One region of the Kosakonia calanthes genome, then DNA from elsewhere that is predicted to be linked to it. Evidence: riboswitches for the same ligand, from Rfam matches in the RefSeq annotation. Region 1 holds a riboswitch; the other holds the start of a gene.
The links. A riboswitch is a leader RNA that binds a small molecule or an ion and turns the genes downstream of it on or off. The one in region 1 is predicted to bind cobalamin.

Region 1 (7,536 bases):
TAAAACCACGGTATCCGGCGGTTCCTTCATGCGCAGCCAGGGGCGCAGAATACGACGCAACTCTTCGAGCGGTACGGGTGCACCGTGCAGTTTCGCTTCGGCCAGTTCCACCAGCTCAGCCGAACCCAGCATCTCAATCCGGCATTCATTCGCGAAACGCGCGATCAGCTCGTGCGTATAAGGACGCTTCACCGTACCGCGCGTCGCCAGTAAACCCACAATACCGTTCGCCGTTAAGCGCGCCGCTGGTTTAATGGCAGGTACAACGCCCACAACAGGAAAAGTGAATTTATCACGCAGCGCGGGCAGAGAAACGGTGCTTGCCGTATTACAGGCGATAACGGCCAGCGAGAGGGGGTATTGCGCCTGAACGGCGGTGACAATTTCAACGACGCGTTCAACGATAAACGCTTCGCTTTTCTCTCCATAAGGAAAAGCGACATTATCAAACGCGTAGATGTAATGCAGATCCGGCAGGAGATGCCGGATCTCATCATAAACGGATAACCCACCGACGCCGGAGTCAAACACCAGGACGGTGGGACGCGCGTCAGAAGGTGTAGCTGCCAGACAAGGTATATTCCCGTCCTGCAGTTTGGTAGCCATAAGCTGTCTCGTACTCTTTATCGAACAAGTTCGCGATTTTACCACGAACTGTCAGATGAGAGGTCACAGGATATGAGGCAGAAAAATCGACGGTGCTATAACTTGGCAGAATACGTTGCACAGAGTTATAGGCCGAAGTTGGGTTGTCATAACGCTTACCGAAGTACTCCCAGGCCAGATCCATATCAACATTCAATACGGACCAGTCAAGCTGGTACTTCGCCTGGCGTTTCGCGCGACGCGCCAGAACTTCGTTATTCTCATCATTACGCGGGTCAATGTATTGCAGCGTGACGCGATGCGAGAAAATGCCCGTATCCACGCTGCCGGTCCACTCCACGCCTTTGATTGTGGCAGAGTTAACGTTGTAATAAGCCGTATCACTATAGGTAATAAGGTTCTCGATTTCATAGCGATAGGCCGACAAGCGCCAGTCAACCGGACCCGTTAACCCTTCGATACCGGCTTCCCATTGTTTTGACTCTTCCGGTTTGAGATCCGGGTTTGCGGCGATACCAAAACGCTTAGCGCCATACTGCTGGCCCAACGAAGGCGCGAGGAAGCCCGTGCCGTAAGAAACCGTCAGGCGGTAATTCTCGATAAACTCCCAACCTGCGGCAGTCTGCCAGGTGCCGTGCCAGCCAAATTCATCATCTTTATCTTCGCGACCGGATGCTTCAAGCGTAACGTCGCCAAACTGCTGCATCCCATTCAGGTAGAGACCTGTATTATCGCGGTCATAATTATCACGCGTGCTTTGATTCGACGCGATCAAGCGCTCCTGTTTCCAGTCTGCGCCCGCTCCGATAAAACCTTTACCCACGGCAACATTGTTGCCCCACTGGATATAACGCTGTTCCATATCATCCAGTGTGGTGCCGTCGTTATAACGACCATAGATGCTGCTGTAGTTGTAGTCTTTACTTTTCTGGTAGCTCGCCAGCAACTGCGAAGAGTAAATTCCCTGCTGGAAGTTCAGCCCAGTATCCCAGCCTTGCACATAGAGCTGACGTTCATCAGCGCTGTACTCCGGGCTATACGGCGCGCTGCCCAGGTCGTAATCGACATTGTTGGTAAAGTTGTAGCCGCGAAAGAAGCCGTCGACGTTCTCATTGAACTTGTGCTGTAAACTGCCCCAGAAGGTTTTATTGCGATAGCCATCGCGGTCGTCGTCATGATCCCAGGTCGAATCCGGCTGAACGTTAAATCCACGCTTGCTGGTATAAGAGCCAGCCGCCGTGACCACAGTGTCGCCGAAACGCTGGCGCACGGTGCCATCGTAGGTTTGATAACCCTTCGAACCGATACCGGCGTTGATTTGCGATTTCCCATCTCCCGTTAGGGTGATGACGTTTACCACGCCACCGATCGCCCCGGAACCGTAAACGGCAGAGCGCGGCCCGCGAATGTATTCAACGCGTTGCACCAGAGAAAGCGGGATTTGATTGAGTTCGGGATTGTTGGAAATCCCGGAGCGCGCAACCGGCACGCCATCAATAAGCAGCAAAAGGTGTTTGGCTTCCGTACCACGTACATAAACAGAAGCGGTTTGCCCCATACCGCCATTTTGCGCGATATCCACGCCAGGCAAACGGCGCAGTACATCGATCAGCGACTGTGACTGCCAGCGATCGATATCCTCACGCGTGACGACTTCCGTCGGCGCCAGCACCGTCTTGACGGGTTGTTGAAAACGATTTGCTGTCACCACCAAATTGTCTGAACCGCTGTCTTGCGCCCAGCCGGAAAATGCCGTGACGGAGAGCGCCGTCAGCAGCGAAGCTTTTTTAATCATTGTGAAAGCATCCACAAAATAAAAAGGATGCCGCAGGTTCCATCAATAGCTCGCGATGATGTTAACCAGATGCGACGTATTCCGGCAGGTCTTCGGGCTTGGAGGTACAACGAGATGGCGACTTCCCACCCGCAGGCAGTGTCTGTCCTCTCACCTTAATCCTTACCGCTGCGCGTCAGCCCCAGATTTACACTGGGTTCCCTTTTAACTCACAGGACCGGAACAGGGATGCTACATTCTGTTACACATAGATGTCCAGACTGCTAAGTGAGTATTTCGCTCACATCCGGGGCTGGACATCCCGTGAGCAATCCCTACAATCGCCGCGTTATTCATAATCTCTCAGGAAGCGCCATGACCCCAGAACACCTGCCGACAGATCAATACGAAGCCCAACTGGCCGAAAAAGTCGTGCGTCTGCAATCACTGATGACGCCCTTTTCCGCGCCGCTTCCGGAGGTGTTCCGCTCACCGGTCAGCCATTACCGCATGCGCGCCGAGTTCCGTTTATGGCATGACGGCGACGATCTCTACCACATCATCTTCGATCAGCAGACAAAATCGCGTATTCGCGTCGACAGCTTCCCGGCGGCGAGCGAGCTGATTAATCAGTTAATGAAAGTGATGATTGATGCGGTGCGCGACAACAAAACGCTGCGCCACAAGCTGTTTCAGATTGATTATCTGAGCACGCTGAGCAACCAGGCGATTGTCACACTGCTGTATCACAAAAAGCTGGATGAACAGTGGCAGGAAGAAGCGACGCGCCTGCGCGATGCGCTGCGTGCGCAAAACCTGAATGTGCAAATCATTGGCCGCGCGACGAAAACTAAAATCGAACTGGATCAGGATTTCGTCGACGAACGTCTGCCTGTGGGCGGTCGGGAGATGATCTATCGCCAGGTCGAGAACAGCTTTACCCAACCGAACGCGGCGATGAATATTCAGATGCTGGAATGGGCGCTGGATGTCACGCGCAACGCGACTGGCGATCTGTTGGAGTTATATTGCGGCAACGGTAATTTTTCCCTGGCGCTGGCGCGCAATTTTGACCGCGTGCTGGCGACTGAGATCGCCAAACCGTCCGTGGCGGCAGCGCAGTACAACATTGCTGCGAACCATATTGATAACGTGCAGATTATCCGCATGTCGGCGGAAGAATTTACCCAGGCCATGAACGGCGTGCGCGCCTTTAATCGGCTGCAAGGAATCGACCTGAAAAGTTATCAATGTGAGACGATTTTCGTCGATCCGCCGCGCAGTGGGCTCGATGCCGAAACCGAGAAGATGGTGCAGGCTTACCCGCGAATTCTGTACATTTCCTGCAATCCGGAAACGCTGTGTAGGAACCTGGAAACATTAAGCCAGACGCACACTGTTTCGCGCCTGGCTCTGTTTGATCAGTTCCCGTACACGCACCATATGGAGTGTGGCGTACTGCTAACCCGCAAATAAGTCCGTATGCCGGAGCAAGCGACACCGCCCTCCGGCAAACAGATCACTCTGACATTTCGTATTTACGGCTACGCCCGCGCAGACGAAAACCGATCCAGAACACCAGAATCACCGACAGCACCGCAGGCAGGAAGTTGGAGCCAATGTCCGGATATTCCGCACGCACCACGGTGCTATATAGCAGCACGCCCAGAATAAAACAGGCGGCGGACAGCCCAGGCAGACCAACTGGCATCGTGCGGTTTTGATAACGCTGATGCAGGCAATAGACCGTCAGCACCAGCGAGATAATTGGGAATATCGAAAACGGCACGATGGAGCTAAAAACAGCTGAAAACGTACCGTTAATGGACAAGCCAGCGATCAGCGCCAGCAGCAACGTACCTTTATCTTGACCTGACTGTTTCATTACTCATCCTTCATTCGTCGGTTGATGCGCCATTTTTTCCTGTTCACGGCGATACCAGTAATATGCACCTTTCGAAATCATACGCAGCTGTAATACCAGCCGCTCTTCTAACTGCTTGCGCTGCTCTGCGCTCACGTCCAGCGCTTCTGCACCGGCGTTAAACACAATCGTCACCATCGCTTCCGCCTGCGCTTCGGTGAAAGCGCGCGGCATATGGTTTTCGAGTTCAAGGTAATCGGCAAGTTCCGCGATGAAATGCTGAATTTCACGCGCTACCGCCGCGCGGAATGCCGCAGAGGTTCCGGAGCGCTCCCGTAAAAGTAGCTGAAATGCGTTGGGATTATTGCCGATAAATTCCATAAAAGTGGATACCGAGGTGCGAATAACGCTGCCGCCTTTCGCGATACGTTGACGCGCCTGGCGCATCAACTGGCGCAGCATCAGCCCGCTTTCGTCCACCATGGTTAGGCCAAGCTCATCCACGTCGCGAAAATGCCGGTAAAAAGACGTGGGTGCGATGCCCGCCTCGCGGGCGACTTCTCGCAGGCTCAGGCTGGCAAAGCTTCGCTCAGCGCTAAGTTGGCTAAATGCAGCTTCTACCAGCGAACGCCGGGTTCTTTCTTTTTGTTGCGCTCTTACACCCATCACGATGTTTGAATCCTTCCAAAGGCCTGCTGGCACTATACCAGAGAATAATTCTGATCGGATTGTACTGGATTGTGACTGATTGTTTACGCGCAGTTTCTCCTGGCTCACCGGAAAAAAGCACAGCGATAATTGGGTTATCCCGGCTTTAATGTTAGTATTATGTTGCTTTTATGTATAAGAACAGGTAAGCCTTACCATGCCACATTCCTACGATTATGACGCAATAGTAATAGGCTCCGGTCCCGGCGGCGAAGGTGCAGCCATGGGCCTGGTTAAACAGGGAGCACGGGTAGCGGTTATCGAGCGCTACCACAACGTTGGCGGCGGTTGCACGCACTGGGGCACCATCCCCTCGAAAGCGCTGCGCCACGCTGTTAGCCGTATCATCGAATTCAACCAAAACCCGCTTTACAGCGATCACTCCCGCCTTCTTCGCTCCTCTTTTGCCGATATCCTGAACCATGCTGAAAGCGTCATTAATCAGCAAACCAACATGCGTCAGGGCTTTTATGAGCGCAATCGCTGCAAAATTTTAGAAGGCAACGCGCACTTTATTGATGACCACACGTTGGCGCTGGAGTGTCACGACGGCACCGTCGAAACCATCACCGCAGATAAGTTTGTCATTGCCTGCGGTTCGCGTCCTTACCGCCCAAGTGATGTCGACTTTGCCCATCCGCGCGTTTATGACAGCGACTCGATTCTCGACATGCACCACGAGCCGCGCCATGTGATTATTTATGGCGCCGGGGTGATTGGCTGCGAATATGCGTCGATCTTCCGCGGAATGAACGTCAAAGTGGATCTGATCAACACCCGCGATCGGCTGCTGGCGTTTCTCGATCAAGAGATGTCGGATTCGCTTTCGTACCACTTCTGGAATAGCGGCGTGGTGATTCGCCATAACGAAGAGTACGAACGTATTGAGCCGCTGGAAGATGGCGTGATTATGCACCTGAAATCCGGCAAAAAGCTGAAAGCCGACTGCCTGCTGTATGCCAACGGGCGCACCGGGAATACCGACAGCCTGCACCTGGCCAATATTGGTCTGGAAGCGGACGGGCGCGGTCAGTTGAAGGTCAACAGTATGTACCAAACCGCACTGCCGCATATTTACGCAGTGGGTGATGTAATTGGTTATCCGAGCCTGGCGTCAGCGGCTTACGATCAGGGCCGTATCGCCGCGCAGGCGATGGTGAAAGGTGAAGCTACCGCGCATCTGATTGAAGATATCCCGACCGGCATTTACACCATTCCGGAAATCAGCTCAGTTGGTAAAACCGAACAGCAGCTAACGTCAATGAAAGTGCCGTACGAAGTGGGTCGCGCCCAGTTTAAACACCTCGCGCGCGCGCAGATTGTCGGCATGAATGTCGGCACGCTGAAAATCCTGTTTCACCGTGAAACCAAAGAAATTTTGGGTATTCATTGCTTTGGGGAGCGCGCGGCCGAAATCATTCATATCGGCCAGGCGATTATGGAGCAGAAAGGTGGCGGTAACACTATCGAGTACTTTGTTAACACCACCTTTAACTACCCGACCATGGCGGAAGCCTATCGGGTAGCGGCGCTAAACGGCTTAAACCGCCTGTTTTAACGTGTTGTCGAAATGGCCATCCATCGCACCACGGATGGCCTCTGCCAGTTGCTCATAGCGGCTGCGCAGCGGTGAACCCGGGCGGTAAACCAGGCCAACGGTACGTTTCGGTTCCGGCTTGATGCACGGCAGGTAAACAACCCCATCGCGTTTGCGTTCACGCGGTACGGAAAGCGCCGGCAGCAAGGTAATACCGCTTCCGGCGGCTACCATGTTGCGCAGTGTTTCCAGGCTGGTTGCGCGGAAGTGCGTATCTTCATCCGCGCCCGCTTCAAAGCAGAAACCCATCGCCTGATCGCGCAGGCAGTGCCCATCTTCCAGCATTAGCAGTTTTTCACCCGCCAGATCGGACATCGGCACGCATTCGCGGTTCGCCCACGGATGATCTTCATAAATCGCCAGCATCATCGGCTCATCGTACAGCGGCACTTCGATAAACGCTTCACTCTCTTTGACCAGCGCCAGAATCGCGCAGTCGAGCTTGCCGCTGTCCAGTTGCGCCAGTAGCTGATGCGTTTGCGCTTCATGCAGATACATTTCGAGTTTCGGGAAGGTTTGGTGTAGCAGCGGAATAATATGTGGCAGCAGATAAGGTCCAACGGTTGGGATCAGACCAATATGCAGCGGGCCGGACATGGTTTCCCCCTGCTGGCTTGCCATTTCCTTCAGCACTTTGACCTCGCGCAGCACGGTTCGCGCCTGATCCACCAGCAGCAACCCCGCTTGGGTAAACAGGACTTTGCGGCTGGTACGCTCCAGCAGCATGACGCCCAGTTCATCTTCAAGCTTACGAATCTGCCCGCTCAGCGTAGGCTGGCTAACATGGCAAGAGTCGGCTGCGCGGCGAAAATGGCGATGTTCGGCTAACGCCACCAGGTATTCAAGATCACGAATATTCATTATTCATCCTCCGTCGCCACGATAGTTCATGGCGATAGATAGCATAGCAACGAACGATTATCCCTATCAAGCGTTCTGTTCAATAATTAGCGCCAGAAACGCAGCGGTCCCGCGATTGACCTTTGA
Region 2 (7,536 bases), 2.0 Mb from region 1:
CCAGCACAATGTGCCGGTAACCGAGGCGCACCGCCTCTTCAATCATGTAGCCGACAAAGTTACTCATGGTGACGACCAGCTCGCCGGACACGCCCATTTGTTCGCGCACAAAGCGTTCGCCATGATTACCCGGCACAAGGATCACCCGCTCCAGCCCGGCGGCGCGTTTCAGCTCCAGCTCCATCGCCAGCGAGCGTTTCCAGCTCTCTTCCGACATCGGCGTGACAATGCCGGTGGTGCCGATGATGGAAATCCCGCCAAGAATGCCAAGCCTGCCGTTGTAGGTTTTCTTTGCCCGCTCTTCACCTTCCGGGGCAAAAATTTCCACCTGCGCGCCGCGCGTCGGGCCAATCACTTCGCGCACGGCGGCTTCGATGGTCTGGCGCGGCGTGCGGTTGATGGCGGCTTCCCCCACTGCCAGGCCAATGCCTTTGCGCGTGACGGTGCCAACCCCTTCGCCGCCACACAGCCGGATGTCGCCGTCGTCGTTCAGGGTGACACGGGCGAAAATCAGCATACCGTGGGTGGCGTCCACATCGTCGCCACCATCTTTGCGGATCGCCGCCATGCCCTGCTGGCCTTCAATGTGCGGCGATTCAACATTAAGGCGCAGCGTGACGCCGGAAGGCGTAACAATCGAGACCTGGTGAATAATGTGCTGGCGCAACACCATCAGCGCGGCGACTTTCGCCGCCGCCGTGGCGCAGGAGCCGGTGGTGTAACCCTTGCGCAAGGCTTTGCCGTTGTGCCACACCGGGTCGTCGAAGGCCTGTTCGCTCATTGTTCCTCCCGCAGTTTATAGAGCAGCGCATTGATGATCGCCGCCGCCACATTGCTGCCGCCTTTACGCCCGCGCGCGGCAATGCCGGGTAAACAACTCGCCACCAGCGCCTCTTTTGACTCTTCCGCCCCCACAAAACCGACCGGTACGCCTACCACGCCATTGACCTGCGCTTTATGTTCCAGCAGGCGGAACAGCGCCGTCGGCGCGTTGCCAAAAACAAACACTTTGTCGCCCTCTTCGGTTAGCGCCAGGTCGACCGCCGCCATCGAACGGGTAATGCCTTCCATTTTGGCTTTGCGCGCCACACGAGGATCGGCGATGTAGCAGCGCACTTCGCCGCCGAACTGCGCGAGCAGGGTTTTGTTGATGCCGGAAAGCGCCATCGTGGTGTCGGTGTAGAGCGTGCAGCCCTGTTTAATGGCGGCGCATAAACTTTCCAGCGCATCGTCGGAAAACCAGAGAATGTCCAGCCAGTCGAAATCGGCGGTGGTGTGGATCACGCGTTTGACCACCGCCTCATGCAACGGGCTGGCGAAGCGGTAATCAGGGCGGGTGCGGCGGATCTCCTCGCCGATAATGACAAAGCTTTTGGCCTCAATAGCCTGTGGTTGCTGTAAGTAATCCATCTCTTTCATCCTCATGCTCCTGCCAGTACGTAGCGCGTCAGCGCAAACAGCGCCAGCGCCAGCGTGGAGGCCAGCCACATCAATCGAAGGGTTCGGGGAATGTCATCCACGTCTATCGCGCGGATGCCATCGCCGATCCAGGGTTTCTCGACGCGTTCGCCGAAGTAGTCATTTGGCCCGCCTAAGCGCACGCCGAGCGCACCGGCGACAGTACCTTCCGGCCAGGCGCAGTTCGGGCTGCTGTGGTTGCGTCGGTCGCGAAAACCAATGCGCCATGCCGCGCGGGCGTTGTTGCGCGCAAACCACGCTGCCACGCTCAATAGCAGCCAGCTCAGGCGCGCCGGAATAAAGTTGGCGACATCATCCAGCCGCGCGCTGACCATACCGATAGCGCGGTATTTTTCGTGTTTGTAGCCAACCATTGAATCGAGCGTGTTCACCGCTTTGTAGGCCATCGCCAGCGGCGCGCCGCCGAGCAGCAAAAAGAACAGCGGGGCGATCACCCCATCGACGGTGTTTTCCGCCACGGTTTCGACCACCGCGCGGGTGATCTGCGGCGGCTGAAGTTGCGCGGTATCGCGCCCGACAATCCACGATAGTTTTTCGCGGCTTTCGGCGAGCGAGCCGTGGCGCAGCGCTTTTTCCACCTCGCGCGCCATATCCGCCAGGCAGCGCGTCGCGAGCGTGGTGTAAATCATCCACACTTCCACACACCAGCCGAACCACGGGTGAATCGCATTCGCCAGCGCCAGCACACCCCAGGCTACGGCCCAGGTCACACCAACCACCAGCAACCACATCACCCCGCCGCCAAGGCGTAATGTGCTCTCGCTGCGGCACACTTTGCGCACGGCGCGCTGCGTCAAGCTGATAAACGCGCCAATCCAGCGCACCGGATGCGGCCAGTGCGGCGGGTCGCCAAGCAGACCATCGAGTAAAAAAGCCACACACCAGGCCAGCAACGTCATTGCACACTCCTTGCGGCGGCAAACCAGTGGTTGAGCATGTGCGGGCGCTGGCCAAAATGCAGATGCAAATAGCTGGCGAAGGTGTTGCCGACCTGCCAACCGCCCTGCCAGCGTTTGAGTTCTTCGCCATCACGGGTTTTGTGGCAATCCAGTACGGCATCCACTGCCGGGGTAAAGTCCGAGTAGTGAAATTCATGCCCGCGGAGCGTTTCACCGGGCGCGGCCAGCAACGTCTGCTGCATAGCGCGGGCTTCGCAGTAGCCAAAGCGGGTCAGCCGTTTGCCCATTTGACTGCGACCGGGGATCACACCGACCATTGGCCATGCGTTGCCATCGGCATCGCACAGTGAATCACCGAGATACATCAGGCCGCCGCATTCGGCGTAGATCGCCACGCCGCGCTGGTGCGCCGCGCGAATGGCCGCCAGCATCGGCTGGTTTGCAGACAACGCGCGGGCGTGTAGTTCCGGGTAGCCGCCGCCGAGCCACATCATCTGGCAATCGGGCAGTTCGCGGTCATGCAGCGGGCTAAAACGCACAATGCGTACGCCCGCGCGCTCCAGCAATTGCAGGTTATCGGGGTAATAAAAGTTGAAGGCTTCATCCTCGGCTAACGCCAGCGTCAGCCCGGCGCCCGCCTGTTCAGACGGGCATTTCGGCCATTCCCCTGCGGGAAGAGAGGAAAGCTTGCTCACATTAAGCAAGCGGTCAATATCCAGCGTTTGCGCCAACAGGTCCGCGAAGCTCTGCCACGGCTGCATTGCCACCCCCGATTCGCGGGCGGTGACGAGCCCAAGGTGGCGCTCCGGCAGCGACACATCCGGCGCGACCGGCACATAACCCAGCACCGGCACATCGCAGTAGTGTTCAATGGCCAGTTTGAGTAACTGAAAGTGGCTGTCGCTGTTGACGCGATTAACGATCACCCCGGCAATGGACAACTGCGGGTCGAAGTGTTGAAAGCCCATCACCGTGGCGGCAATGGAGGTGGAAACCGCTTTGCCATCGACCAATAAAATGACCGGCACGCCAAGCTGTTTTGCCAGCGCGGCGCTGCTGCAATAGTGGGGGTCGGTGCCGTAGCCGTCATAAAGCCCCATCACGCCTTCGATCACAGCGACGTCGGCGGCGAGCAGGTGTTCAGTAAAGAGGGCATTCAGTGTGGCTTCCGGCAGCATAAAGCTGTCGAGGTTGCGGGAAGGCACGCCGGAAATGGCGCTGTGCCAGGCGGTATCGAGATAGTCCGGCCCGATTTTGAAGGGCTGTACGCGCAAGCCCCGGCGCTGCAACGCAGTAAGCAGTCCCAGCGTGACGGTGGTTTTCCCACAGCCGCTGCCGGTTCCGGCAAGGATAAAGGCGCTGCGCCTGTCTGACATTCCTGAAGCCCCATTGCGGGTGGAAAAGATGAAGTCAGGACGCGCGTTTACCCGGTCTTTCGACCGTACGCTTCTGAGCAACCCACTTCCCACCGAAGTTGTTGATAGATGTCCATCAGGTCGGTCTTCTGGCTTCGCGTCGTCCTCGCCCGTCCTTCCCGATCGTACGATCAGTGGTGATTACGGGGTCGTCAGCTTCACAGCAGCGGGGGCTGCGGGGGATTCTCACCCCCTTCCCTGCCACAACATTATCGTGGCGTAACCTGTTGGATTGTTTATCACGGTGAGTACTTATTCCCCGCGATGTTTCCCTGCAAGCACTATATCGCAGCAGGGAAATAAAAACTGGTTCAGTTTATCTTTGCATGAACACTATTTTGTTGCGCTATAACAATTTATTGCTCAGACCATTCACAAATACCTTATCTATTAAGGCTTGAGAAAGAGCTTACTGGCGTTTCAAATAACAATTTATTGTCATCAGAAATTTAATCGCCGTCATAGTTTGCATTATTCTGCAAACGAAATACCTGCGGCGTTACCTGATAGGTCTGCCGAAAAACTTTGCAAAAATAGCTGGTTTGCGAAAAACCTAAATTACGGGCAATACTGGCGATGCTCCAGTCGCTATGACGGAGCATTTCCCGCGCGCTAGCCATACGTTGCTGGTTGACCCACGCGTTAAAGCCAATGCCCTGATATTTTTTAAACAACTTGCTGAAATAGTAAGGGCTGAGATAAACATGCGCGGCAACGTCTTCGAGCCGCAACTCATCGGACAAATGGGCGTCGATATAGCGCAGCGCCTTCTTCATTTTGCTGTCGTGCGGCCCCTGATTACGAGCAGCGCGAGCCGAATCCGACTGCTGCTGTTGGTCTTTGATGACCACGAAATTAAGCTGTTTTTTCAGACAATTTTCGACAATAAGCTGCAACAAATCCGCCGAGGCAATCACGCGCGAATAGTCCATTTCCGGCACGCAGTGAAACGCGTCGACCAGCGTCGGGTCGGCCTGCCAGCGGTCGTCAATATTGAGAATATCCACCAGCTCCACGCCGTCTTTATCACGCAGACGCACCTGTCCGCACAGCACAAACCCCACCAGATGCCCGGCAATCACCAGTGGGATCGAAAAATCAGTGAGCCCGGCATGACAGCGATAAATGCAGGGCTGGTTCGATTTGGAGGCTTCAAAACCGCCACAGCGATCGCTCATGCGACAACGAATGCTGTGCTGCGGATGCTGTCGCATACGCTGGCAAAACGGGGTGAAATTGAACAGCTCGGAAATCTCTTCGCCGTGGATATTCACCACAACAACGGCCAGACCGGTGGCTTGTGCAAAATCCTGGGCGATTTTATTAATGAGTTCGGAGTTTAGTGTACTCGCAGAAATCATGATAAAACCTCTCAGTGAATTTTAATTTATTGTTATAAACAACGTGATTTGTTTACAGTTCAGGATCTTCTTACAACGAAACTTAATAATCCCGAGCACTAAACAAAAATCAAGATAACAAAAGTCTCCCATCCCTGGGAGGCGATTTAATGCGTTCAGGAAAGCAGATCACGAAATATATTCATTCCACTGCAAGCTGTTTCTTAATTGGTTGATCAGCCATCAGCTCTGTTTTTCTTTTAGCTCGCCCGTATTTCCCGGTAGATTTTTGCCAATCAGATAGCGGTAACAGGCCGCACCGGCGCAGGCACCGATAATAGGAGCGACGATCGGCACAATAAAGTAAGGAATTTCGCGCCCGCCGGTCATTGCTGTTTCGCCCCAACCGGCAAAGAAGATAAACAGCTTCGGCCCAAAATCACGCGCGGGGTTCATCGCGAACCCGGTCAGCGGCCCCATCGACGCGCCGATCACCGCCACCAGAAGGCCAATCAACAGCGGTGCCAGCGGCCCGCGCGGCACGCCGTTACCGTCATCGGTCAGCGCCATGATCACCCCCATCAGAATCGAGGTGATGACCACTTCCACCAGCGCCGCCTGCCAGACATTCAGCGCCGCTGCGGGATAGGTAGTAAACAGCGCCGCCAGTTGCAGACTCTCCAGACTGCCCCGCACCAGGTGATGCGCGGCCTCGTATTCCAGAAACAGATTGCGGTACAGCAGATAAGCCAATGCCGCGCCGCCAAACCCTCCGGCGATTTGCGCCAGGCTATACGGCAGCACTTTGCGACCGGGAAAACGGGCAAACAGCCACAGCGCAACGGTAATCGCCGGGTTCAGATGCGCGCCTGAAATGCCCGCCGTCAGGTAAACCGCCAGCGAAATACCCAACCCCCAAATAATGCAAATTTCCCACAGCCCAAGCGTCGCACCCGCCACTTTCATGGCGCACAGGCAGCCGATACCAAAAAACAGAAACAGACCGGTGCCTAAAAATTCGGCGATACATTGCGCCCTTAGTGAATCATTCATTGTGTCACCTTCCAGGTAGAGTCAGACCTCACCAGCACCCCTGAAGCTGGTGGCAGAGTACAACGCCGCACACTATAGGAATGCGTAGGGGAAAAGTGTTGGCAACCTCCGGGCAAAAAGACCTAAAAAGTCGTCAGGCAATAACACTATTTTGTTATGCCGAATAACTATTTCCTTTAGCCATCACGACTTATTTCGCTCTTATTTAACAGCGACCGATAACAGATTCTTGTTATTTTTGTTATTCGGTTTTCCGGCCTTGCTCACAAAATCTTTCCGCACGCGCAATTACTCCTTCATATTTATTTTGTCACGCCGAAAAATGTAAATTTGATATTGTAATAACAATAATTTGCTATCAAACAACACAACAAATACACATAAAAATCATCAGTTTAAAATATACATCAGCAATTTATTCTTTTAATCACACCAGGAAGTTTTTCACATAAGTTCAAGAGAGCCATTCTTTTTCCTCGCTTATTTGTATAGTCCAAAAATCAGGACAACCTTATCGAGGTCTTTATGCAACAAGAAGCATTAGGAATGGTGGAAACCAAAGGCTTAACTGCCGCGATTGAAGCCGCCGACGCGATGGTGAAATCAGCCAATGTGATGTTAGTGGGCTACGAAAAAATAGGTTCTGGCCTGGTCACCGTTATTGTTCGCGGCGATGTCGGGGCGGTGAAAGCGGCAACCGATGCCGGAGCAGCAGCCGCTGCGCAGGTGGGAGAAGTGAAAGCCGTACACGTCATCCCACGCCCGCATACCGATGTTGAAAAACTCTTACCGAAGGGAATTAGCCAATGAGCAGCAATGAGCTGGTGGAACAGATCATGGCTCAGGTGGTCGCGCGCGTATCGGCACCCCAGGCCTCCCCTGATGTCACCCACATAAAACGAGAGACGGCTATGGCAGAAAAAAGCTGCAGTTTAACGGAGTTTGTCGGCACCGCTATCGGCGACACCGTCGGTCTGGTGATTGCCAACGTAGATAGCGCACTGCTTGACGCAATGAAGCTGGAAAAACGTTTTCGTTCGATAGGCATTCTCGGCGCACGTACCGGCGCAGGCCCGCACATTATGGCGGCGGACGAGGCGGTGAAAGCCACCAACACCGAAGTGGTGAGCATTGAATTGCCGCGCGATACCAAAGGCGGCGCTGGTCACGGCTCGCTGATCCTGTTCGGCGGGAATGATGTTTCCGACGTCAAACGCGCGGTGGAAGTGGCGCTTAAAGAGTTGGATCGCACCTTCGGCGATGTGTACGCCAATGACGCTGGTCATATCGAGCTGCAATACACCGCCCGCGCCAGCTACGCGCTGGAAAAAGCGTTTGGCGCGCCGGTGG

Region 2: it holds a riboswitch for cobalamin, as region 1 does, so the genes downstream of both, AAEY27_RS08545 (cobyrinate a,c-diamide synthase) here and btuB (TonB-dependent vitamin B12 receptor BtuB) in region 1, are expected to answer to the same signal.

What each region holds. Positions count from the first base shown of each region.
Region 1 is NZ_CP151800.1:4,598,178-4,605,713, forward strand. Features, by position in the region: gene murI (glutamate racemase) at 1-606, opposite strand, end outside; gene btuB (TonB-dependent vitamin B12 receptor BtuB) at 551-2,401, opposite strand; cobalamin riboswitch at 2,468-2,638, opposite strand; gene trmA (tRNA (uridine(54)-C5)-methyltransferase TrmA) at 2,756-3,856, shown strand; gene AAEY27_RS21530 (YijD family membrane protein) at 3,900-4,265, opposite strand; gene fabR (HTH-type transcriptional repressor FabR) at 4,269-4,913, opposite strand; gene sthA (Si-specific NAD(P)(+) transhydrogenase) at 5,110-6,510, shown strand; gene oxyR (DNA-binding transcriptional regulator OxyR) at 6,493-7,410, opposite strand.
Region 2 is NZ_CP151800.1:1,829,082-1,836,617, reverse strand. Features, by position in the region: gene cbiD (cobalt-precorrin-5B (C(1))-methyltransferase CbiD) at 1-781, opposite strand, end outside; gene AAEY27_RS08555 (cobalt-precorrin-8 methylmutase) at 778-1,410, opposite strand; gene cbiB (adenosylcobinamide-phosphate synthase CbiB) at 1,422-2,378, opposite strand; gene AAEY27_RS08545 (cobyrinate a,c-diamide synthase) at 2,375-3,754, opposite strand; cobalamin riboswitch at 3,856-4,036, opposite strand; gene pocR (transcriptional regulator PocR) at 4,243-5,154, opposite strand; gene pduF (propanediol diffusion facilitator PduF) at 5,377-6,186, opposite strand; gene pduA (propanediol utilization microcompartment protein PduA) at 6,712-6,996, shown strand; gene pduB (propanediol utilization microcompartment protein PduB) at 6,993-7,536, shown strand, end outside.